4 regions of the Mesorhizobium sp. M0615 genome follow, and region 1 is predicted to be linked to each of the others. Evidence: predicted binding sites of a transcription regulator. Region 1 holds the regulator's gene; each other region holds the start of a gene.

Evidence for each region. The regulator LexA, encoded in region 1, represses DNA repair genes until DNA is damaged. The targets are predictions, from matches to a motif close to TGTTCNNNNTGTGTTCNG.
Region 2: NKI46_RS04995 (UvrD-helicase domain-containing protein) is a predicted target of LexA. The motif match lies at 2,935-2,952, and genes of this name have one in related genera.
Region 3: NKI46_RS23000 (ImuA family protein) is a predicted target of LexA. The motif match lies at 3,915-3,932, and genes of this name have one in related genera.
Region 4: NKI46_RS05180 (putative DNA modification/repair radical SAM protein) is a predicted target of LexA. The motif match lies at 4,243-4,260, and genes of this name have one in related genera.

Annotation. Positions count from the first base shown of each region.
Region 1 is NZ_JAMYQI010000018.1:80,044-85,775, forward strand. It holds gene NKI46_RS26750 (AMP-binding protein) at 1-461, shown strand, start outside; gene kynA (tryptophan 2,3-dioxygenase) at 458-1,294, shown strand; gene kynU (kynureninase) at 1,400-2,647, opposite strand; gene NKI46_RS26765 (GntR family transcriptional regulator) at 2,816-3,580, shown strand; gene lexA (transcriptional repressor LexA) at 3,783-4,565, shown strand; gene NKI46_RS26775 (ComEC/Rec2 family competence protein) at 4,559-5,732, opposite strand, start outside.
Region 2 is NZ_JAMYQI010000002.1:486,622-492,353, forward strand. It holds gene NKI46_RS04990 (TM0106 family RecB-like putative nuclease) at 1-2,870, shown strand, start outside; gene NKI46_RS04995 (UvrD-helicase domain-containing protein) at 3,030-5,132, shown strand; gene NKI46_RS05000 (ASCH domain-containing protein) at 5,143-5,732, opposite strand, start outside.
Region 3 is NZ_JAMYQI010000013.1:61,370-67,101, reverse strand. It holds gene NKI46_RS23020 (DUF4153 domain-containing protein) at 1-1,350, opposite strand, end outside; gene NKI46_RS23015 (HpcH/HpaI aldolase/citrate lyase family protein) at 1,973-2,869, shown strand; gene NKI46_RS23010 (DUF1737 domain-containing protein) at 2,933-3,139, shown strand; gene NKI46_RS23005 (metallopeptidase family protein) at 3,303-3,725, opposite strand; gene NKI46_RS23000 (ImuA family protein) at 3,955-4,992, shown strand; gene NKI46_RS22995 (DUF6504 family protein) at 4,934-5,732, shown strand, end outside.
Region 4 is NZ_JAMYQI010000003.1:7,585-13,316, forward strand. It holds gene NKI46_RS05170 (glycerate kinase type-2 family protein) at 103-1,383, shown strand; gene NKI46_RS05175 (UdgX family uracil-DNA binding protein) at 1,534-3,003, opposite strand; gene NKI46_RS05180 (putative DNA modification/repair radical SAM protein) at 3,006-4,241, opposite strand; gene NKI46_RS05185 (glutamine synthetase family protein) at 4,360-5,732, opposite strand, start outside.

The DNA.
Region 1 (5,732 bases):
GCCGGCTGGCGGTGCGCGGCCCGACCGGCTGCCGCTACATGGCCGATGCCAGGCAAAAGGACTATGTCCGCGACGGCTGGAATCTCACCGGCGATACGTTCACGCAGGACGAGGATGGCTTCTTCCACTTCGCCGCGCGTTCCGACGACATGATCGTCAGCGCCGGCTACAACATCGCCGGCCCCGAGGTCGAAGCGGCGCTGCTCTCGCATCCCGACGTCGCCGAATGCGCGGTGACCGGCGCCGAGGACGGTGAACGCGGCCAGATCGTCGAGGCGCATATCGTGCTTGTGCAAGGTGTTTCGCCGGACGCATTGACCGTCAAACGCCTGCAGGACCACGTCAAGGCAACGATCGCGCCCTACAAATATCCGCGTTCGGTGAAGTTCATCGACGCCTTGCCCAAAACCCAGACCGGCAAGATCCAGCGCTTCCGGTTGCGCGCGGAGAAGAGCAATTGATTAAGCCGCACGATCCGGCGTCCGATGGCGCGCAGATGTCGTTCAAGGAGCGGATGTCCTACAGCGACTATCTGCAGCTGGACAAGGTGCTCGATGCGCAGGCGCCGCTGTCTTCGGCCCATGACGAGATGCTGTTCATCATCCAGCATCAGACATCGGAATTGTGGATGAAGCTCGCTTTACACGAGATCGGCGCCGCGATCCGCTCTATCCGCGCCGACCGCCTCGAACCGAGCTTCAAGATGCTGTCTCGCGTCGCGCGCATCTTCGAGCAGCTCAACAATGCCTGGGACGTGCTGCGCACGATGACGCCAAGCGAATACACCGAGTTTCGCGACGCGCTCGGCCAATCCTCGGGCTTCCAGTCGTGGCAGTACCGCGCCATCGAGTTCATGGCCGGCAACCGCAACCTAGCCATGCTCGGGCCGCACAAGCACCGGCGCGATCTTACGGACAGGCTGGAAGCGATCCTGGCCACGCCGTCGCTGTACGACGAGGCGCTTCTGCTTTTGGCGCGCAATGGCTTCGACATCGGCGCCGATGCCGGGCGCACGGACTGGCGCGAGACGCGCGGTGAGAACGAAGACGTGCTGGCTGCCTGGCAAACCGTCTACCGCGACCCGCAGCGCTACTGGATGCTCTACGAACTGGCCGAGAAGCTGGTCGACTTCGAGGATTACTTCCGCCGCTGGCGCTTCAACCACGTCACAACGGTCGAGCGCATCATCGGCTTGAAGCGCGGCACCGGCGGCACCTCAGGCGCCTCCTATCTGAAGAAGATGCTGGAGGTCGTGCTGTTTCCGGAGCTCTGGACGGTCCGCACCCGGCTCTAGAGCATTTCACCGTTTAACGGAAACGGCGAAATGCTCTAGCTCTTTGATTGACGCAATTTCGGACGGAAAACCGCTTCACACTTTTCCTGAAATTGCTCTAGTTTCTTACGTAACCGCGGTCTTCACCGCGAAGCGGGCGTCCTGCCAGGCGCCGGTGCGCAGAATATCCTCCAGGACTTCGACCGCCTGCCAGACATCGCCATATCCGACATAGAGCGGCGTGAAGCCGAAACGGATGGTCGACGGCGCCCGGAAATCGCCGATCACGCCGCGCTCGATCAGCGCCCGCATCACCTGATAGCCATGCGGGTGGAGGAACGACACCTGGCTGCCGCGCTGGCTGCCGTCGCGAGGACTTTCCAGTTCAAGCCGGTAGGCGCCGCATCTGGCTTCGACGAGCTGGATAAACAGGTTGGTCAGCGCGATGCTTTTTCTGCGCACCGCCGCCATGTCGACGTCGTTCCAGATATCGAGCGCGCCCTTGAGCGCCCGCATCGACAGCACCGGCTGCGTTCCGCACAGGAAGCGGCGGATGCCGCTGCCGACGGCAAAGCCCTGCTCGAAGGCAAAGGGCCGCGCATGGCCCCACCAGCCGCTGAGCGGCTGGCTGATATCACCATGGTGGCGCTCGGCCGCGTAGATGAAGGCCGGCGAGCCCGGGCCGCCATTGAGGTATTTGTAGGTGCAGCCGACGGCGAAATCGGCATTGGCACGGTCAAGTTCGACCGGCAAGGCGCCGGCCGTGTGGCAGAGATCCCAGATGATCAGCGCGCCGGCGTCATGTGCCTTGCGCGTCAGCGCCGCCATGTCGCGCAACTGGCCGGATTTGTAGTTGACGTGGTTGACCAGGATGACGGCAACGCTGTCGTCGATCAGCTCCTCGATTGCGGCCGCGTCGACGCCCTCCAGCCGCAGCCGCGTTCCCGGCCGGGTCGAGGCGACGCCTTCGGCCATGTAGAGGTCGGTCGGGAAACTGTCGCCCTCGGCAACGATGACCGACCGAGCCGGCCGCATGCCGAGCGCGGCGTGCAGCAGCTTGTAGATGTTGATCGAGGTTGTGTCGCAGACCACCGTCTGCCCGTCAGCCGCGCCGATCAGTCGTCCGAGCTGATCTCCCAGTTCCACCGGCATGTTGAACCAGCCAGCGGTGTTCCAGGCGCGAATGAGGTCGTGCGCCCATTCCTGCGTGGCGGCCTGCTGCAATTCGCTGAAGACGGCTGGTGACGCGGCACCCAGCGAATTGCCGTCGAGATAAATTACGCCTTGCGGTAAGACAAAGCGTTCACGCATGGAGCGCAGCGGATCGGCGGCATCCATTGCTTCGATTGTAGCGAGATCGGGTGTCGTGCTCATGATCCGGCGCCCCTCCATGGACAAACGCGCGCGGCGGAGCCTGCCGCCGAAACATGCCGGCGATCTTGAGTGGTCGCCCCTTGAGCTGTCAAACATTATATATAATTCTTCCGTTGAAAGGCTTTGATATATAATGATCAGCCGAGCATTTATGTCTGATGGATCACGATGTTGGATGACGAGCAGACCTCGAAGACGGAAGCGGCCTATCGCGTGCTCAGGCGCGATATTCTTGCGACCCGGCTGGCGCCCGCGGCGCCGTTGAAGCTGAGCACGCTGCGCAACACCTACGGCATCGGCTGGACGCCGTTGCGCGAGGCGCTGTCGCGGCTGGAGGCGGAACGGCTTGTGACCGCCATCAGCAACCGCGGGTTTGCGGTCGCTTCTGTCTCTCGGGCGGAGCTCGAGGATCTGGCGCGTGCGCGGCTGGTGGTCGAACTGCCCCTGCTGGTGGAATCGATCGAGAAAGGCGACCGTGAGTGGGAAGACGCGGTCGTTGCCGCCCACTATCGTCTCTCACGGTGCGGGTCTGTTCTCGACGATCCATCGGATGATGCGGTCGACGCGTGGTACGAAAAACACGATGCCTTCCATGCGGCGCTGCTCAGTGCCGCGACATCCAGCTGGCTGCAGCAGTTCAATGCGACGATTTCCGACCAATTGCATCGCCATCACCGCTTTCTGGGTCTGGCCCCGACGCTGCGCGCCGCCGCCGGCCGCACGGATGGACACCGGAAGGCCGTGGCGGCCCTGCGCGACGCCGTGGCGATCGAACACCATACCGCCCTGATGGAAGCGGCCCTCGATCGCGACGTCGAACGTGCGAAAACTCTGATGACCGCTCACATCGGCTACACGCTGCAGGTCTATGCCCAGAGCGAACCCGGCGCGGATGCTGCGCAGCCCCGTCCGAAAAGGAAGCGGCGATCATAGCCGACGACGCAGGCACTTTGTCTTCGTTTCACCCCGTTGCCGGCAAATGGGCAGGCGGCGCTCGCAGCGCCGAACGTTACGCTGAACAAAACGTCAACACATTCATTAAACTTTAAAAGGTTGCGGAACACAACTGGAACAGATAGTGTTTGTTCTGGGTTTGTTTTTTCCGATTCTGGTTTCAGAACCCTTGGGGGCCGCGATGCTGACGCGCAAACAACATGAGCTTCTGATGTTCATCCATGAACGCCTGAAGGAGAGCGGAATCCCGCCGTCCTTCGACGAGATGAAGGAAGCGCTCGACCTCGCCTCCAAGTCCGGCATCCACCGACTGATCACAGCGCTTGAGGAGCGCGGTTTCATTCGCCGGCTGCCGAACCGGGCGCGCGCGCTGGAAGTGCTGCGGCTACCCGACTCGATCGCACCAGGCCTCAACGCGGCGAGGAAGTTTTCGCCGAGCGTCATTCAGGGCAGTCTTGGTCAAGCCGGCCAAGGGCAAGGCGGCCAGGGACAAGGCGGGATGGGCCAAGGCGGTCTCGGCCGCCAGATCAAGCCGGGCTCGCCGTCGCGTTCGATGTCTGCCGGCAATGACGATGCCGTTTCCTCGATTTCAATCCCGGTGATGGGACGCATCGCCGCCGGCGTGCCGATCGACGCCATCCAGCATCAGACCCATTCGATCTCGGTGCCGCCCGACATGATCATGGGCGGCGAACACTACGCGCTCGAGGTCAAGGGCGATTCGATGATCGAGGCCGGCATTTTCGATGGCGACACGGTCATCATCCGCAATGCCGACACAGCCAGCCCCGGCGAGATCGTGGTGGCGTTGGTCGACGATGAGGAAGCGACCCTGAAACGCTTCCGCCGCAAGGGCGCCTCGATCGCCCTGGAAGCCGCCAACCCGGCCTACGAGACCCGCATTTTTGGACCGGACAGGGTGAAGGTGCAGGGCAAGCTTGTCGGATTGATCCGGCGCTACTGAGCCGGCTTGGGTTTGTACTTTTCACGCTGGTTGTAAGGCGGCAGGCCGCGCGCTTCGCGGGAGAAGCGGCGCTGCTCGTGCCAGGGGCGATACGGCTTGTCGACGGCGAAGCGGATGGTTGGCGCTGCAGCTGCCGATTGCGGATCGAAGAAGACGGCGGCGCTGCCGTCGCGGGCCAGCTGTTTCTTCGTCACGACCAGCACCAGCGGGTCGCGGCACGGATTGTAGGCCGTGGCGTCATCGATGACGATCAGGCTAGCGAAGGCACAGGCCGGCCGCGCCGTCTTGCGGTCTTTGGCAAGGGCTACAATGGCTCCGGAAGGGTGTCGGGCGATACAGAGATCGCCCATGCAATAGAAGGGCGACCCGGGCGGCAGATCGAGCGGATCGAGATCGAACCGCGTATCTGTTGCCTCGAAAATCTCGGGCGGGATAATGGTTTCGGCCCGCAGCGCCCGTTTCCAATTGTCCGTGGTGAATTCGTTGGAGCGTTCGCGGTTGAGGGCGAGTTCGCCGCCACCTATCGGCATGGCCACCAGATGTGCGTCCTCGGATATGAGCACGTCGGGCGTAAGCACCTGCGGCACCGTCAACAGGCCGGCCAGCGCGAAAGGCACGGCCGCCAGCCTGAGCCAGGTGGTGGCCATGGTGGCGATGACGAGGGCGACCGCCACCAACAGCACCGAGCGGATGGAGATCAGCCCGACGGCGTCGACCGGCGAGCGCTCGGAAATCCAGGCCGATATAGCGATCATCGCCATCAGACCCTTGCCCATCACATAGAGGAACGGCCCGTCGGCGCCGAACGGCATCGCCAGTGCGCTGAGCACGGCAAAGGGCATGACGATCAACGAAACAATCGGCATCACGGCCAGATTGGCGATCAGGCTGAGCGGCGACACACGCTGAAAATGCCAGATGGCGAACAGCAAGGTTGCACTGCCGGCGATGATCGAGGTCATGGCGAGGCCGCCCATGGCCAGCGCGAATTTTCGCGACAGGAAGCCGACGAAGGAGCGCTTTGCCAGCGGCGTTCTCACCTTGTCGGCGCGGTAATCGGCCCAGCCGGCATAGGCGCCGACAAGGGCGGCTGTGGCGGCAAACGACATCTGGAAGCTGGGACCGACCACCTCGTGCGGCGACACCAGGATGACGGCAATGGCGGAG
Region 2 (5,732 bases), on a different contig from region 1:
TCGCCGACTACGGCGCCTTCTATCGCCGGGCTAAATCTGGGCTTGAGCTGTCTGTTGATACGGCTGGCGACTCCCACACCTATCCCGATCCCAACAGTCACTGCGATGTTTGCCGGTGGAGCGCGCAATGCGACAAGCGGCGCCGAGCTGATGATCATTTGTGTCTGGCGGCCGGCATATCCAAAGTGCAGATCAACGAGCTGAAAGGCCGCGGCGTTGGCGCGATGGCGTCGCTAGCCAGCATGCCCCTGCCCTTGCAATGGAAGCCCGAGCGCGGTTCGGCCCATTCCTACGAGCGCGTTCGTGAGCAAGCGCGATTGCAGGTGCAAGCTAGAGCCAGTGGCAACCTCGGGTTCGAACTCCTTCCTGTCAAAGCAGGCTTCGGGCTGTCCTGCCTTCCGGAACCTTCGGACGGAGATGTCTTCCTGGATTTGGAAGGCGACCCGTTTGTCGGCGAACACGGGCTTGAGTACCTGTTTGGATATCATTTCAGAAACGAAGCGGGCGATTGGAGTTATGGGAACTGGGCATTCACCCGTGCCGGCGAGAAAGAGGCTTTCGAGGCGTTCATCGACTTCGCGACAATGCGTCGGCAAGTTTATCCGGAATTGCACGTCTACCACTACGCGCCCTACGAGCCAGGAGCCCTCAAACGGCTGATGGGCCGGTACGCAACGCGTGAGGAAGAATTCGACAACATGCTGCGATCGAAGTTGTTCGTCGATCTATACGGCGTTGTCCGCAACGGTCTTCGTGCCAGCGTTGAGAGCTATTCGATCAAAAGGCTAGAGCCGTTCTATGGCTTCACCCGCGAAACAGCTCTTCTGGATGCAAACATCGCACTGCTCAGTCTCCAATCGAGCCTGGAACTAGGACAGCCAGACAAAATTCGCGAACATGACCGATCGGTGGTCGAGAGCTACAACCGCGACGACTGCGTCTCGACGCAGTTTCTTCGCGACTGGCTGGAAATGCTCCGCTCACAAGCAATTGCTGCGGGTGAAACCGTTGCCCGGCCCCAGCCCGGCGACGAAGTCGCAAGCGAGAACGTCACGGCATGGCTCGCAAAGATCGGCCCGCTGATTGACCGGCTGATGGCGGACATACCACCCGATCCGGACGAACGCGACGAGGAGCAGCACGCGCGATGGATACTCGCCAATATTCTCGATTGGCATCGGCGCGAAGCAAAGGCGATGTGGTGGGAGTTCTTTCGCCTTCGCGACCTCTCAGCCGACGAGCTGATGGACGAACGTAGCGGCCTGTCGGGCCTCACCTTTGTCAGCGAGGTGCCTGGTAGTGGAAAGCTGCCGACGCACCGATATTCTTTCATTCCGCAGGAAACAGACATTCGCGTCGAGGACGACCTCCACAACGTCGGCGGCGACAAGATTGGAACTGCCGTTGCCCTTTCGCAGCAGAGCCGTACAATCGACATCAAGAAGACAGGCAAGTCAGTCGGTCTTCATCCACAGGCGATCTACGGTTCCAAGAATTTCGGGTCTGATGAACAGGCGCATTCCCTCGTGCGCATCGGCGAATATGTGGCAGACCACGGGCTCGCTGGCGACGGGCCATACTGCGCGGCGCGCGATCTGCTATTGCGCCTGGCACCGCGTCTGCGGGGTGAGCCGATCAAGGTCGATGGGGAGACAACCTTGGACGCGGCGATGCGGGTTGCCACGCGGTTCGATGGCGGCATCTTCCCCATACAAGGCCCTCCGGGTACCGGAAAATCATTCACCGGTGCGCGGATGGTATGCGCGCTTGTTCGCGAAGGTAAGACAGTCGGGATCACAGCCAACAGCCACAAGGTCATCAGGAACCTGGTCGACAAGGTTGTTGAAGCGGCCGACGAACTTGACATCGACCTGACGTGCATCGTGAAGCCGAAGGAGATGGAATCCAATCAGCACCGCTTGGTTTTCGCAAAGTCCAATGCCGACGTGTATGACGCGTTGAGCGGACCCTGCAAAGTCGCGGGGGGAACAAGCTTTCTCTGGTCGCGTGCCGATGCGTTCAATTCGGTCGACGTTCTCGTCGTGGACGAAGCTGCTCAGATGTCCCTGGCAAATGTGCTGGCGGTTTCGCAGGCAGCCCATACGGTCGTGCTGCTTGGCGATCCTCAGCAGCTGGATCAACCGATGCAGGGAAGTCACCCGGATGGAACTGACGTGTCTGCCCTCAACCATATCCTTGATGGCGATAAAACCATCGATGCTGGCCAGGGCCTCTTTCTCGAAGAGACCTGGCGACTCCATCCGGACCTCTGCGCATTCACTTCGGAACTGTTCTATGAGGGCAAGCTGAAGTCGAGACCGGGACTAGACGTCCAGGTCATCTCCACTGGTCCGATAAGCGGTTCCGGCCTGCGATACCTCCCTATCGCCCACAGTGGAAATCAGAACTCCTCACCTGAAGAGGCTGACGCCATTCATCGCCTTGTCGACCGCGTGCTGCGATCGGATACGCGTTGGATCGACCGGAATGGCAAAGAAGCGGCCATCACCCTCAACGACATCCTGATCAACACGCCCTACAACGCGCAGGTCTTCGAAATCCTGGAACGTCTTCCAGGCGCCAGAGTCGGTACCGTGGACAAGTTTCAGGGTCAGGAGGCGCCGATCGCAATCTATTCGATGGCTTCGTCAACGCACGCAGATGCTCCACGAGGCATGGAATTCCTCTACAGCCTCAACCGCTTCAACGTTGCGACATCGCGGGCCAAATGCCTGTCGATCCTCGTTGCGGCACCGGAGGTGTTCGAAACGGAGTGTAAGACACCCCGACAAATCCAGCTTGTCAACGCGTTCTGTAGATATCTTGAGACGTGCTCAGAAATCCAATTGCCTATGACGCGTCAGCATTGACCTCCGGTCTTAGCCTTCGAGTAGAGCACAGCTTGAGCTTGCAACAGCGCTCTGTCGCGCTCCGTGTTCGAAACTTGCTCACGCTGCGGTCCACGGGGCAGACTGCAAGCTGAGATCATTAGATTCTGTAGACCATCGCCTCAGTTTGGGAACACTAACATGGCTGATGCACAAGATATTCCGACCAGGCCAATTGACGTCTCAGATCAGCAACTTGACGAATTTCAGCAGCGGTTCTGTAAGGTCCCCGGGGGCAATCTGCGGCTCCTTGCTCCTGCCGGCAGTGGTAAGACGCAATCTCTCTTATGGCGGTGTGCAGAGCTGTATCGCCGAGCGGATTCGAAAGGACGTTTCCTTGTCGTGACTTTCACGCGAGCCGCGCGTGACGAACTTCGCGCACGACTTTCGAACCCCCATTTCGCGTTCATGGCGAGTGCTGTCGAGGTGGTGACTCTGAACGGCTGGGGCTTCAAGAGGCTACGCGCAAATCATCACAGCCCGCGCTTGCTGGTAAGCGAATTCGAAAAGTCAGGTTGCGTGCGAAATACATTGCAGCCCGTCTGGCGCAAATTCCCTCGCATTGAGAAGGCTATGGAGGCGCAGCCTTACGTTGTTGACAAGATTCTGAACGGGCTGATTGAACGACTGAAATCATTAGGCTTCGACCATGAAGCTCCGAGCATTTGGGCCGCCCACGACCAGATGGACTACCTCATGCGTCTGGGCTTGCTTTGGCAAATCCAAAATCTAATCGACCAGTTGGCCGAATGCGAGATACTGGCCGACAAGCGCCTTGAATCCTTTATCGAAGATGTGCTGCCGTTTTGGGTCGACAGTTGTCAGACGATGATTGGGCAGGCTCTTTTTTCGTTGGAAGATCAGAAATATGTCGCGTTCCTGGATCTGCGCCGGCAGATTTCGGAGGATCGCTTTCCCACCGGCGGGTCGCGGTACACACAGGTACTCGTCGATGAATTCCAGGACATCAATCCGCTTGACCTCAACCTAGTCCGAAAAATCGTCGATCTGCACAAGGCTGACTTGACGATCGTGGGGGATGATGACCAAGCCATCTTCGAGTGGCGAGGGGCGACACCCCACTACATCCTGCAACCTGATCAACATTTCGATCGTGAATTTTCGACCCACATCCTGGAACGAAATTATCGTTGCCCCAGAAATCTTGTAGCGGCTTCACAAAAGCTGATCGTTAACAACAAGCGTCGAGAAGATAAGCGCGTCGTTGCGATGCAAACGGCAGATGCAGAGGTCCAAATCGTGAGGAGCGACAGGTTCGTCGAATCCATCGATGCTGTGATGGATGAAGTGCGGTCTTTCCTCGCCAGCAACAGACCGAATGCGAAGCTTGCGATTCTTTCCCGCAAACGCGCGCAACTTATCCCGTATCAGGTTCTGATGGCGAGCGAGGATTTGCCCTTTTGTGCAGCTGAGGATCTTCAGATTTTCATGAGTGGTGCCTTTGAAAAGCTGCGGCATGCACTGCAGACATGTGCAAAGGCGCGAGCCAATTTCAGGCCGCCTGCGCTTGTGGACGACATTGTCAAGCTTTGCGACCTGGTGAAACGGTATCCGCTGAAAAAGGCGGAACGAGAAGCATTGGCCGCCCATTTGCGCACGAGCCGACCAAAAAGCTACAGCGACGCGCTCGATGCGATAGCAGCCTACCGCGGATCATTGAAAGGCCTCAACGAGGATGGGGCCGCCGGCCTCGTTTTCTGCCGGGTGCTGCGCGACCTCTTGGATGCGCCGACGGTAAGGGATGCAATCGCGGCATTGGGTACGGGCTTTGCGGGGCTCAACCAGGACTATGGCAAATCGCAGGAAGACATATTCTACACCGACCCACCCTTCCTCTACTTGGCGGAATTTGCGGGACGCTATGAGGACGACTTCCAGCGCTTCATTGATGATCTTGACAGCGCACGCGATACGCTTGCCCGGCTGCCGGGCGAGGAGGACGCTTCAGGCGCTGCCGACGAACTGTGGCGCCGACCAGTTCATCTGATGACAGCGTTACGCGCGAAGGGCAAGGAATACGATACCGTCATCATACTTGATGCCAATGATGGCATCTGGCCCTTGCGCCGGGCGGAAACGGCAGAAGCCAAGGAGAGTGAGCGACGCTTGTTCTACGTGGCCATGACAAGACCAAAGCGCCGTCTCATGATTACGCTTAGTGGAAGGATTGGAGACCAACCCGCCAACCCGTCGCCGTATCTGACGGAAGCTGGTCTCTTGTAGCGATCCGCGTTCAAGCGACCTCAACGGCTTGAAGGATGGCTCCGAATGCGGATTCCGCGCGGAGCGCGGACACAAACCAGCCATGCGCTTCCGGCTCCTGACCCTCATATGGGGCGAATGCGCGAAAAGCGCTGTGTCTGAACACATAATGGCCCGATCTACCATTCCTGAATCGCACAACGCCAGGAATTCCAGCGATTGCGGTTTCAGCCTTCTTGTCCACCTCCGGCGGGAGGAAAACCCTGAATTGCGGTTCGGAATGCGGCATCCGGTCGACGAAGACAAAACGCTTGCCCCTCCGTGTAGTGACCGACAGTTCAAGCATCTTGGTCTGCGAACTTCTGCGCGGCTTGACGGCGAAGCCGAGTTCTTCAGCCTTTAGCACGAGCTTGGATTCGAGAGCGGGGGATATTTGCGGTTCCTTGCCAGATGACCTGGGGGAAGAATCTAATTTCTCCTCTGCATATCGGCGAGACGTTGAAGTGGGCAATGCAACGGACACCGCCTGCACTGTCGCGGCGTTCGACCGATTTAAGATAGCCGAATGTTGTTGCACGGCACGCATCGTTTCGACATCCAGATCGACCCAGGTAACGGGCC
Region 3 (5,732 bases), on a different contig from region 1:
TCCGAATTGGTGCATGTAGAGGCGGTCCAGCGCCGGCATGGCGGCAGCGCCGAGCGAGCGCAGATATTCGGTATCGATAGGCGTGCCGTCGCCGGTCATTTCAAGGGAATGGTCGATATTGAAATTGGCGATCGTTGCGGCGAAGTTGATGAAGCAGCAGGCATAAAGCGTCGCCGATAGCGTCAGAAGATTGGCGGAGAGCAGCCATTCGTTGGATTTTCCAAGCGCGATGCGGGCAATGATCAGTGCAAGCCCTGACGCCACCAACCCCATCCAGACGAAGGCGGCGATGCGCCAGTAGGTCAGTGCATAGACGCCGATATAGAGATCGAGCCTGAGAATCGACGAGATGACCAGCACGATGTTCTGCGCCACCCAGGCATAGACCAGCCGGCGGATCAGCGGATCGCCTGAGGTTTCGCTGCCCGGCCGCAGCGCCGCCAGCACGAAGCCGGCGGCCAGCAGCGCCGTGGCGATCAGCGGATAGGCGCCGCGATGGGCATAGGCGGCATAGCTCAACCCGTCCGGCAGGGCGACCCCACCCCAGAGATAGGCTGCGTCGAGCCCGGTCTGCAGCGCAAACAAGGCGTTGAAGACGATCAGCGCGCGCAGGATCGCGGCCTTGCCGAAGACGACGGCCTCGATCGTTGTCGCTGGTTTAGTCGCGGCCGGTGCGGCCACGGCTGCAGGCGGCGTCAAAGGTGGAAGGCGGCGCAGGAAACGCGGCAGGCGAGGCCGCAGGAAAGCCCAGACGCCGGCGAGCACGAGCAGCCAGAAGACGATCCGCGCCAGCTGGATGAGATCGAGCAGCTTCATCAGGTCGATCAGCGACAGCCAGTATTCGATAACCGGGTTGGCGGTGCCGAACAAAAGCAGGAACACCGCGCCCAGCGTCACCGGCATCACCCAGACGATGATGGACGCCAGGCGGATGCGGCGGCCGCCAAGCCGGCGCACCGTGCGGCGCCATTGGAAAAAGTCACGGATAAGGCGCAGCGGCGCCGCCAGCAGGAACAGCGCGACCTGGCCGGCAATGCGGGCGATGCCGTGCCGCAGCCGCCCGGACAGGGACAGCGCAAACACCACCAGCGCCACGACAGCTATCGCCACCGACAGCGGGCTGACGTTCTCGGCCAGCGGCAGCAGCGCGACGAACAAAGCGGCCAGCTTGAGCCAGGGTCGGGTGGAATTCAGCGCGGCAGGATGCACAGCGACCACCGCGCCGGCGATCAGGATGGCAAACAGCAGGACAGTGATCCCGGCGGGCTGGCCATAGAAGAAAAAATCCGCCAGGGCGACGAGCAGGACGGCGATGCCGAAGCGGCTGGAAAAGCTTGCAAACGATGTCATGCGCGGATTTTCCTGACGGGCCTGGTCCGCTCGGCCGGTGGGCGGATAAAAGGGAGCAGGCTCGCTTCCAGGTAAGGGCGGGCCTCCGTCCGGGGCGGATCCACCAACCACCAGCTTTCGCTGCGCAGGCGATAGGGCAAGGACCAACGGTTTCGCTGTTGCATGCCGCCTTGTCGCGGGCTCGCATGGAAACGGCGGGGCGGAGCGGAGGAGGTTTTCCGCAGGGATGTGCAGTTTTCGTGCAGGACCTGCGCTTACGGCCGGGGCGCTGCCCGCCATCTTTCCGGACGTTGGCGCTGTCCCAGCCAGGCTCCTTTCCTCTCCCTCCGGAGGGGGAGAGGTGGCTCGGCGAAGCCGAGACGGAGTGGGGGAACCACCTGGCAATCGCCGCGAACGGACATCGGAAGGGCACTGAGCGCATTGCTCGCCTTGCGCCCAAGGGTCGACCCCCGTCCAGCTTTGCTCGACACCTCTCCCCCGATCGACGGGGGAGAGGAAAGGCCCCCTTCCGCAACTGCTGCGGGACGGGCGGGGCAAGCGCAAGCTTTCGCGGTTGGCTCGATATCAGGAACCGGTCGTCCGCACTCTTGCCTCACCCGCCCCCACGCGGCATAGATCGGCGATGACAAGCGAACTCTACTGCCCGCGCCGCTCGGTGCTTTACGTCCCGGCCTCCAACGACAAGGCGCTGGCCAAGATCGCGACGCTGGCCTGCGACGCCGTGATCATCGACCTCGAAGACGCCGTCGCGCCCGCCGACAAGATTGCGGCGCGGGACAAACTGGCCGGCATCTTCGCCAGCCGGCCAGTTGCCAATCACCATGGGCGGCGTTGCGAGATGATCGTGCGCGTCAACGCGCTGTCCAGCGAATGGGGCACTGAAGACCTGCTCGCCGCGGCAAAATTGGAGCCCGACGGCATCCTGTTGTCCAAAGTCGCCACGCCGCGCGACATTCTGGAAGTCGGCGACGTGCTCGACGATAATTTTGCCCCCGACAGCGTCAAGCTCTGGGCGATGATCGAGACGCCCAAGGCGATGCTCAACATCGGCGCCATCGCCGAACTCGGCCGCGACCCGGCCTCGCGCTTAGTTTGTTTCGTTGCCGGAACGAACGATCTGGTCAAGGAAACCGGCATTCTGGCGACGCCCGACCGCCGCTATCTTGTGCCCTGGCTGATGCAGATGGTGCTGGCGGCGCGGGCCGGCAGCATCGACATGCTCGACGGCGTCTCCAACGATTTTCGCGACCTCGACGCGTTTGCGCGCGAATGCACGGAAGCCGCTGCCATGGGGTTCGATGGCAAGACGCTGATCCACCCCGCCCAGATCGAAACCACCAACCGCGCCTTTGCGCCCGCGCCCGAAGCTCTCGCCGAGGCGCATGCGGTGAAGGATGCCTTCGCCTTGCCGGAAAATGCCGGCAAGGGCGTGATTGCTCTGAACGGCAGGATGGTCGAGCGGCTGCATCTGGCGCAGGCCGAGAAATTGCTGGCGAAGGCCGCCGCCATCGGCGCATGATTGCCTAAGCCGGCTTCGGAATACCCCGCCCTACAAGACAGAACTTACGACAGGACCTGACCCATGAGACTCTACCGCTTTCTGTCCGCCCCCGATGATTCCACCTTCTGTCACAAGGTAACCGCGGCGCTGAACAAGGGCTGGCATTTGTACGGCTCGCCGACCTACGCCTATGACAAGAAGACCAAATCGATGCGCTGCGGCCAGGCGGTGGTGAAGGATATCGACGGCCAGGAATACGGGCCGGATACCAAGCTGAGCGACTGGTAGGCTTTGCCAGGCACGGACGCAGGCTGTGTCGAGATTCAGGTCAGGCCGAGCCGAGAACAGTGGTTTCCGAGAACCGGAGCGGAGCGTACTTAAAGTACGCGAGCACCGGAAGCGCAGGAAGCTGCCGTTCGCAGGCCGGCTTCACCTGAATATCGGCGCAGCCTCACTCCGCCGCCTCTTCGATTTTCTCCATATCATCATCCGACAGGCCGAAATGGTGGCCGATCTCGTGGATCAGCACGTGGGTGACGATGTCGCCCAGCGTCTCTTCGTTCTCGGCCCAGTAGTCGAGGATGGCGCGGCGGTAGAGGGTGATGCGGTTCGGGCCTTCGCCGGTCTGCGGGTTCCAGCGCTCGGCGATGCCGCGGCCCTCGAACAGGCCAAGCAGATCGAACGGCGTCTCCAGCGACAGATCGTCCATGATCTCGTCGGTCGGGAATTCGGCGATCATGATGACGATCTCGCCGGTCAGCTTGCGGAAATCGTCGGGCAGATGCGCGTACGCCTCCAGCGCCAGAAACTCCATCTCCTCGATCGAGGGCGAGAGTTCATCGTGCCAGGTGCGGGTCTTGTAGATGCGGGCCATGCTTTGTCCTTTGATCCCGGCATATAGGCTTTCCCTCCGGACTCGGCAAATGGACGGGTACCTGGCCGATGACTGTTTCTTTGCGCCGAATGGCTGCGACCAAAGTCCAAGGTTGGCCTCGCCACCTTTGATCAAGGAATAAATTCCTTCTGACTCCGCTTGACTCTTTCGGCACCCTCTGGAATCTATAGGAACATAACAGGAACAATTATGAGAGAAATTGACCGTCATGGCGACATCAGCCGTGGCGCGGGAGACTGTTTTTGCCCTGCGCCGCCAGATCGCGAAGATCGAGGGAACGCTGCCCGAGCGCCTGGCCGTGCCGGCCGGCGAGCGACCTCGTGCGCGTGCTGAGGGCTGTCTCCACGCCGCGCCTGAACCCGATTCCGATGTTACCATCATCCGGCGCGGGCTTGCCGCAGCTTCGCCGGATGCTTTCCTGGCCACCGGCATCGAACGCCTCGATGCGGCCCTCAGCGGCGGCCTTCCGAAAGCTGCCTTGAGCGAAATCCATGGCCTTGAGACCCGCAATGCCGGGGCCGTCGCAGGCTTTGTGCTGTCGCTTGTCAGCCTGATCCTCAAGGGCCAGCCCTTGCCCGTGCTGTGGATCGGCACGTCGGAGATTTTTCGCGAGGCCGGCTTTCCCTATGCCAGGGGATTGCAGGGCATGTTCGGTATCGCACCGGAGCAGTTGCTGTTTTCCGAGGCGCCGAAACTCACCGATGCGCTGTGGGTAGCCGAGGAGGCCGCCAAGATGACGGCGCTCGCCGCAATCATCCTCGAAATCCGTGGCAGCCCGCAGCGGCTCGACCTCACCGCGACGCGCCGGCTGCACGCGCGCGCCCAAAACGCCGGCCGGCCGGTATTCCTGCTGCGCCAGGCCGGCGAAGCCGAGCCGACCGCCGCCCCGGTGCGCCTCATCGTGTCGGCTGCACCAGCGACATCGCGCCGGACGATCGCCGGGCCGCTTGCCGGGTCGATCGGCCACCCTGCCTTCACCGTCAGCATCGGCAAGAGCCGCACCGCTCTGCCTGGACAATTCACACTGGAGTGGAACCCCGATGAACACGCATTCGAAGAAAGAAAGCCCCGCGAAAAACGGCCAGAGAATTCTGTCGCTGTGGTTCCCGCATCTGGCGGCCGAACGGATCCTGCGCCAGCGCCTGGGACGGTCGTGGCGTTCCCGGCCTTCGGATCATTTCCCGCTCGTGATCAGCCATCGCGACCGCAACGCCCAGCGCATATCGGCCCTCGACGAGCGGGCTGAGGCGCTGCATCTGAAGCCTGGCATGGGCATTGCCGACGCCCGTGCCATGCATCCCTCGATCGACATTGTCGAGGCCGATCCGGAGGCCGACCGCCGGCTGCTCGAAGGCCTCGCCGACTGGTGCGACCGCTATACGCCGCTGGTGGCGCTTGACGGCGTCGACGGGCTTTATCTCGACGTCACCGGCTGTACCCACCTGTTCGGCGGCGAGCGCGCCATGCTGGACGACATCCTTGCGCGGTTTTTCCAGCAGGGTTTCGATGTCCGCGCCGGGTTGGCCGCGACGCCGGGTGCAGCCTGGGCGGCAGCGCGCTTTTGCGGCGACCGCATCGTTGTCTCCGGCGAGGAGGAAGCGCTGCTCGCCCCCTTGCCGCTGGCCGCACTGCGCATCGAGGCCGATATCCGCGCCAGCCTGGAAAGCGTCGGTCTGCGCACCGCCGGCGCGGTCATGGCAGCGCCGCGAGCGCCGCTCGCCCGCCGTTTCGGCGCGACCTTGCTGTTGCGTCTTGACCAGGCGCTCGGCCGCCTCGACGAGGCGGTATCGCCGCGCCTGCCGGTGGCCTCGCTTTCGGTCGAACGCCACCTGGCCGAGCCGGTCGTGCTGACCGCCGAGATCGAACGGCTGGTGCTCTTGCTGGCGGTGACGCTGAAGGCCGATCTCGAACGCCGCGGCGAGGGCGCAAGGATGCTGGCGCTGCTGTTGTTTCGCGTCGACGGCGCCGTCAGCCGCATCGCTGTCG
Region 4 (5,732 bases), on a different contig from region 1:
ACGCCGGCGAACCCCTCTCCCCGTCTCTATACGGGGAGAGGGTAAGGGTGAGGGGCGGCGCCGGCTTTTCGGAAGCTCGCAAACCGCGGATGGCGGCCAATTATGACCGTGCTCGACCCAAAATCCTTTCTCATCTCGATCTTCAATGCCGCTGTTGCCGCTGCCGATCCGGAACGAACGATCAGGGATCACCTTCCGGCCAAGCCGAAGGGCCGCACCATCGTCATCGGCGCCGGCAAGGGCTCGGCGCAGATGGCCGCCGCGTTCGAGAAGGTGTGGGATGGCCCAATCGAAGGGCTGGTCGTCACCCGCTACGGCTATGGCGCCAAATGCGAGCGCATCGAAATCATCGAGGCGGCACATCCGGTGCCGGACGCTGCCGGTCTTGAGGCGTCGCGGCGCCTGCTCGAAAAGGTGCAAGGGCTGACTGCGGACGACCTGGTAGTGGCGCTGATATCGGGCGGAGGATCGGCGCTGCTGCCGTCGCCTGCCGCCGGCCTGACGCTCGCCGACGAAATCGCCGTCAACGAGGCGCTGCTTGCCTCCGGCGCGCCGATCGCGGCGATGAACACAATCCGCAAGCATCTCTCGACCATCAAGGGCGGCCGGCTGGCAGCTGCCGCCTGGCCGGCCAAACTGGTATCACTGGTTGTCTCTGACATTCCCGGCGACAACCCGGCGCTGGTGGCCTCCGGCCCGACCGTGCCCGACTCCGGCAACCGGGCCGATGCGCTGGCCTCGATAGCGGCCTACGGCATGAAACTGCCCGACGCCGTCATGGCGCACATCAACTCGCCAGAGGCCGATGCGCCAGATCTGGATGACCAGCGCTTTTCACGCAATGAAGTGCACCTGATCGCCTCGGCTGGCGTGTCGCTGGAAGCGGCAGCCGCTGAGGCAAAACGGCAGGGCATCGAAGCCGTCATCCTCTCCGATTCCATCGAGGGCGAGGCGCGCGAGGTCGGTGGCGTGCATGCAGCCATTGCGCGCGAAGTGGCGACGCGCAACCGGCCGTTCAAAAAGCCGGTGCTGATCCTGTCCGGCGGCGAGACGACCGTGACCTTGCGGGCCCCTGTTGACGAAAAAAGGGGCAAGGGCGGCCGCAACTCCGAATTCCTGCTCGCCTTTGCCATCGGCATCAGCGGCGCGGAAGGTATTCATGCACTGGCCGCCGATACCGACGGCATCGATGGCTCGGAAGACAATGCCGGCGCCTTTGCCGATGGCTCGACCGTCTCGCGCATGCGTGCCGCCGGCGTCGACGCCAAGGCGATGCTGGCCGGCAACAATGCCTGGACGGCGTTCAACGCGATCGGCGATCTGTTCGTGCCGGGGCCGACGGGTACGAATGTGAATGATCTGAGGGCAATCCTGATCAGTTAATTCGGCCGTGGCGGCCGAAGTTTCCAACGTTGGATTCACGACCGTAGGTGATTGGCTGAAGCCACTCAGCTTCGTCATCCCTGGGCGAAGCAGGAGCGAAGCTCCTTGTTCCGCCCGCGGATGACGATGTCGCTGAGGCTTTCGCTCATCTCACGACCCCATCAGCCGCTTCACCTCTTTCATATCCTTTAGGAACCGCTCGCGCTCAGCCTCCTTGTCCGTCGGCTCGTGAATGCGCAGGATAAAGGACGGATGGATGGTGATGAACACGCGCAAACCGTCCTCGCGCTCGATCACCTGGCCGCGCATTTTCGTCACGGCAATGGCCTTGCCCAGCAGCGACAACGCCGCCGTTGCCCCAAGCGCCACGGCGAGGTCCGGCTTGATCAGCTCAAGCTCCCGGCCGATCCACCAGCGGCAGGCCTGGACTTCGCCGGTATTTGGCTTCGAGTGGATGCGGCGCTTGCCGCGCGGCTCGAACTTGAAGTGCTTGACGGCGTTGGTGACGTAGACTTTTTGCCGGTCGACGCCTGCGTCATCGAGAATTGCATCGAACACTTTGCCCGCTGGCCCGACAAAAGGTTTGCCGGCGAGATCTTCCTGATCGCCAGGTTGTTCGCCGACGAAGACCACTTTGGCGTCATCCGGCCCCTCGCCGAACACGGTCTGTGTCGCGTCGCGCCAGAGCGGGCAGCGACGACAACCCTTTGCAGCCTCGCGCAAATCGGAAATCGTCTTGGCATCGTCTTCATCCGGCGCCTCGGCCGGCTCGGGCTTCGGCCAATGTCTTGCCTGCAGCTTGGCGTGGTGCGGCGCCGGCGTTGTCGGCAGTCTGGCAATCATATCCCTGGCGGCCTCGTCCGCTCCTGCGATCAGATCTGGAATGAGCGAAGCCTCGGGAAGGTTCCGCCAATATTTCTTCGGCATCTCCTTCTGCATCGCCTTCACCTTGAGCCGCGCCGGGTTGAAGATGTTTTCGAAATAGGTCAGCCACAACGCCTCGGTGTCGTCCTGATCGGGTGCATCGCCCTTGGCCGCACCCGGCCCGATCGCCAGCCTTTCGCCGTTCCAGTCGGCGGAGGCATAGGGCGTCAGGATGGTCCAGCGCATGCCGGTGAACCGCCGGACGAAGAAATCCGCGTTGCGCTCGACAATGAAATGCTCCGGCTCGAACCAGGCGACGTAGCGCTCGTTCTCGCCGTCGCCGATCTTCCGGAAGCGTACGAAGGCATGCATCTTATGGCTGTCGCGCCGCACCGCCTTTTCCATGGCTTCGAGCCGCCTGGTGCCGGGATCGGATGCGATCGCCAGCAGTTTCGGCTCGGTGCGCAGGCGCCAAAGCATCCAGTAGAGAAAGGCAAACCGGCCGGGGTCGGAGTGGCAGAAGGCGGTTTCGGCATGGGCGATGAACTCGCGCGGGACGGTAAGCTGCGCGCCCTCTGGCACCGCCGGCAAGGCATCTCGAGGATCATTGGCGTCGGACCCGACACCCCAACTAATATCCTCAGGCCGGACCTCATTCAGCGCCAGACGCCGTGCCGCATCGCGCCAACCGGCGAAATCGGTCTGGCTCGCTAGCCGGACAGTGTATCGGGCAAGGTCGAGCTGGGCCGGCTGCATGGTCAAAACAGCGACAGTTGTTCGCAGGACTTTACGATCGTGTCGCGCAGGCCTGTCTTGTCGGTGAGTCCGCCCGGCGACCAGCCTTCGGCGATGATGAAGGGCCTCAGCTTGGCGATCGAATGGCAGATCTGTCCGACATCTTCCAGCCGCATGCGTCGGTGGCGGCGGGTTTCAAGGATCTTCGCCACCACCTTGGTGCCCAGACCCGGAACCCGCAGCAGCGCTTCCCGATCGGCGCGGTTGATGTCGACGGGAAACCTCGCCCGATTGCGCAAAGCCCAGGCGAGCTTGGGGTCAATGGCGAGATCGAGCATGCCGTCGCTGCTGCCGGCGAGGATTTCCGGCTGCGAAAAGCCGTAGAAGCGCATCAGCCAGTCGGCCTGATAGAGCCGGTGCTCGCGCATCAGCGGCGGTATCAGCAGGGGCAGCGACGATGACGAATCCGGGATCGGGCTGAAGGCGGAGTAATAGACGCGCCGCAGATGGTAGCTGCCATAGAGCCGCGCACTGGAGTGCAAGATACCGTCGTCGGATGTCTTGTCGGCGCCGACGATCATCTGCGTCGACTGACCTCCGGGCGCAAAGCGTTCGCGCTTCTTGGTCCGCAACGTCGGCTCGGCCTTTTCCTCCATCTTCCGGCGCAGGTTCGCCATGGAAAGGCGGATCGTTTCCGGCTTCTTCTCCGGCGCCAGTTTCTTCACGCCTTCGTCGGTCGGCAGCTCGACATTAATCGACAGCCGGTCGGCATAAAGTCCGGCCTGCTCGACCAGTTCGGCCGAGCTTTCCGGAATGGTCTTCAGATGAATATAGCCGGAGAATTTTTCGTCCAGCCGCAGCCGCCGCGCCACCTCCACCATCTCGGCCATGGTCTCGTCCGGGGAGCGGATGACTCCTGAGGACAGGAAGAGGCCCTCGATGTAATTGCGCCGGTAGAAATCCATGGTCAGCTTCACCACCTCGTCGATGCTGAAGCGGGCGCGCCGCACATTGGAGGACGAGCGGTTGATGCAGTAGCTGCAGTCATAGATACAGAAATTAGTCAGCAGGATTTTCAAAAGCGAAATGCAGCGGCCGTCCGGCGCGTAGGAATGGCAGATGCCCATGCCTTCGGTGGAGCCGATACCGCCGGATTGGCGCGAATCCTTCTTCGCCGACCCAGACGAGGCGCAAGAAGCATCGTATTTGGCGGCGTCAGACAGGATTGCCAGCTTTTCACGGACGGTGGGTGCGCTCATCCGTTCATGATATGTTCTTGAAGGCTGCAGCGCCACCTCATTTGATGCAGGCGGCGAAAAAGTAATCGCCGCCTGATCGTCGGGCTAGCAGGACGACTGCCCGAGTTCAGGCGGTCTCTCAGACCTCGTGGAGGTAGAGGTGATAATCTAGCTCGCTGACGGTGCGGGCGACGCGCAGATACTCCGACTGCTTGATCGCCACGAAGGTGCGATGCAGATCCTCGCCAAGCGCCTCTTTCAGGAAGCTCGATGCCCGCGCCGCCTCGATCGCAGCGCGCCAGTCGACCGGCATGGTCGTGCGCGTGATGGCGGCTTCATAGCCATTCCCAGTGGTTTCGGGGCCGGGGTCGAGGCCTTCATCCAGACCCTTGATGATGCCAGCCAGCACCGTTGCCGCGATCAGGTAGGGATTGGCGTCGACACCCGACGGCCGGTGCTCGATGCGCCGGTTCTTGGCGTCGCCCGCCGGGATGCGCAGCGCCACCGAACGGTTGTTGACGCCCCAGGTCGGCGCCACCGGCGCATAGGACTGCGAGACGAAGCGCCGCCAGGAATTGGCGTGCGGCGCAAACACCAGCATCGATTCGGCCATGGTCTGGATCAGCCCGCCGAGCCCCTGCAGCAGCGGCAGCGACCAGCTTTCGCCGCCAGCCTCGGCAAAAACGTTGCGGCCGTTCTTGTCCTGCAACGAAACATGGAAATGCATGCCGGAGCCGGCATATTTTTCGATCGGCTTGGCCATGAAGCAGGCGGTGACACCATGGCGGCGCGCCTGCGCCCGCACCAGCCGCTTCAACATGACGAGGTCGTCGGCCGCCCGCATGACATCCTTGCGATAGTTCAGCGTCAGCTCGTACTGGCCGGGCGCGTATTCGGAAATCACCGTTTCGGCCGGAATGCCTTGCGCCTTAGCCGCGGCATAGATGTCGGAAAACAGCGGCTCCATGCCGTGCAGATGGTCGACGGAATAGACTTCCGTCTTGGCCGAGCGGCGGCCGTCGAGCACGGCGTCCGCCGGCTTTACCTTGCCGTCGGCGTCACGCTCATTGGCAAGCAGGAAAAATTCGAGTTCGAAGGCGCCGGCGGGATAGAGGCCCTTGGCCGCCAAGATGTCGACCTGCCTGGCCAGCGCCAAGCGCGGGTCCGACGACATAGGCTGTCCCTCGAGATGGTACATCGCCATCAGCAACTGGCCGCGCGGCGGGTTCGTGCCGTAAAGCGGCACCAGCGTGCCGGGGATTGGCCATGCCCTGAGATCGCCATCGCCGGTCGTCCAGATCAGCCCGGTTTCGTGCACATCCTCGCCGGTGATGTCGAGGCCGAGGATCGAGATCGGCATGTGGCGGCCGCCCTCGAAGATGCTTTTCAGCTCATGCCGGCGCACGATCTTGCCGCGGCCGACCCCGTTGGCGTCGGTCAAGACGATATCGAAGGCTTCGATTTCGGGATGGGCGTCGAGAAAGGCTTGCGCCTCGGCGGGCGTCGAGCCCG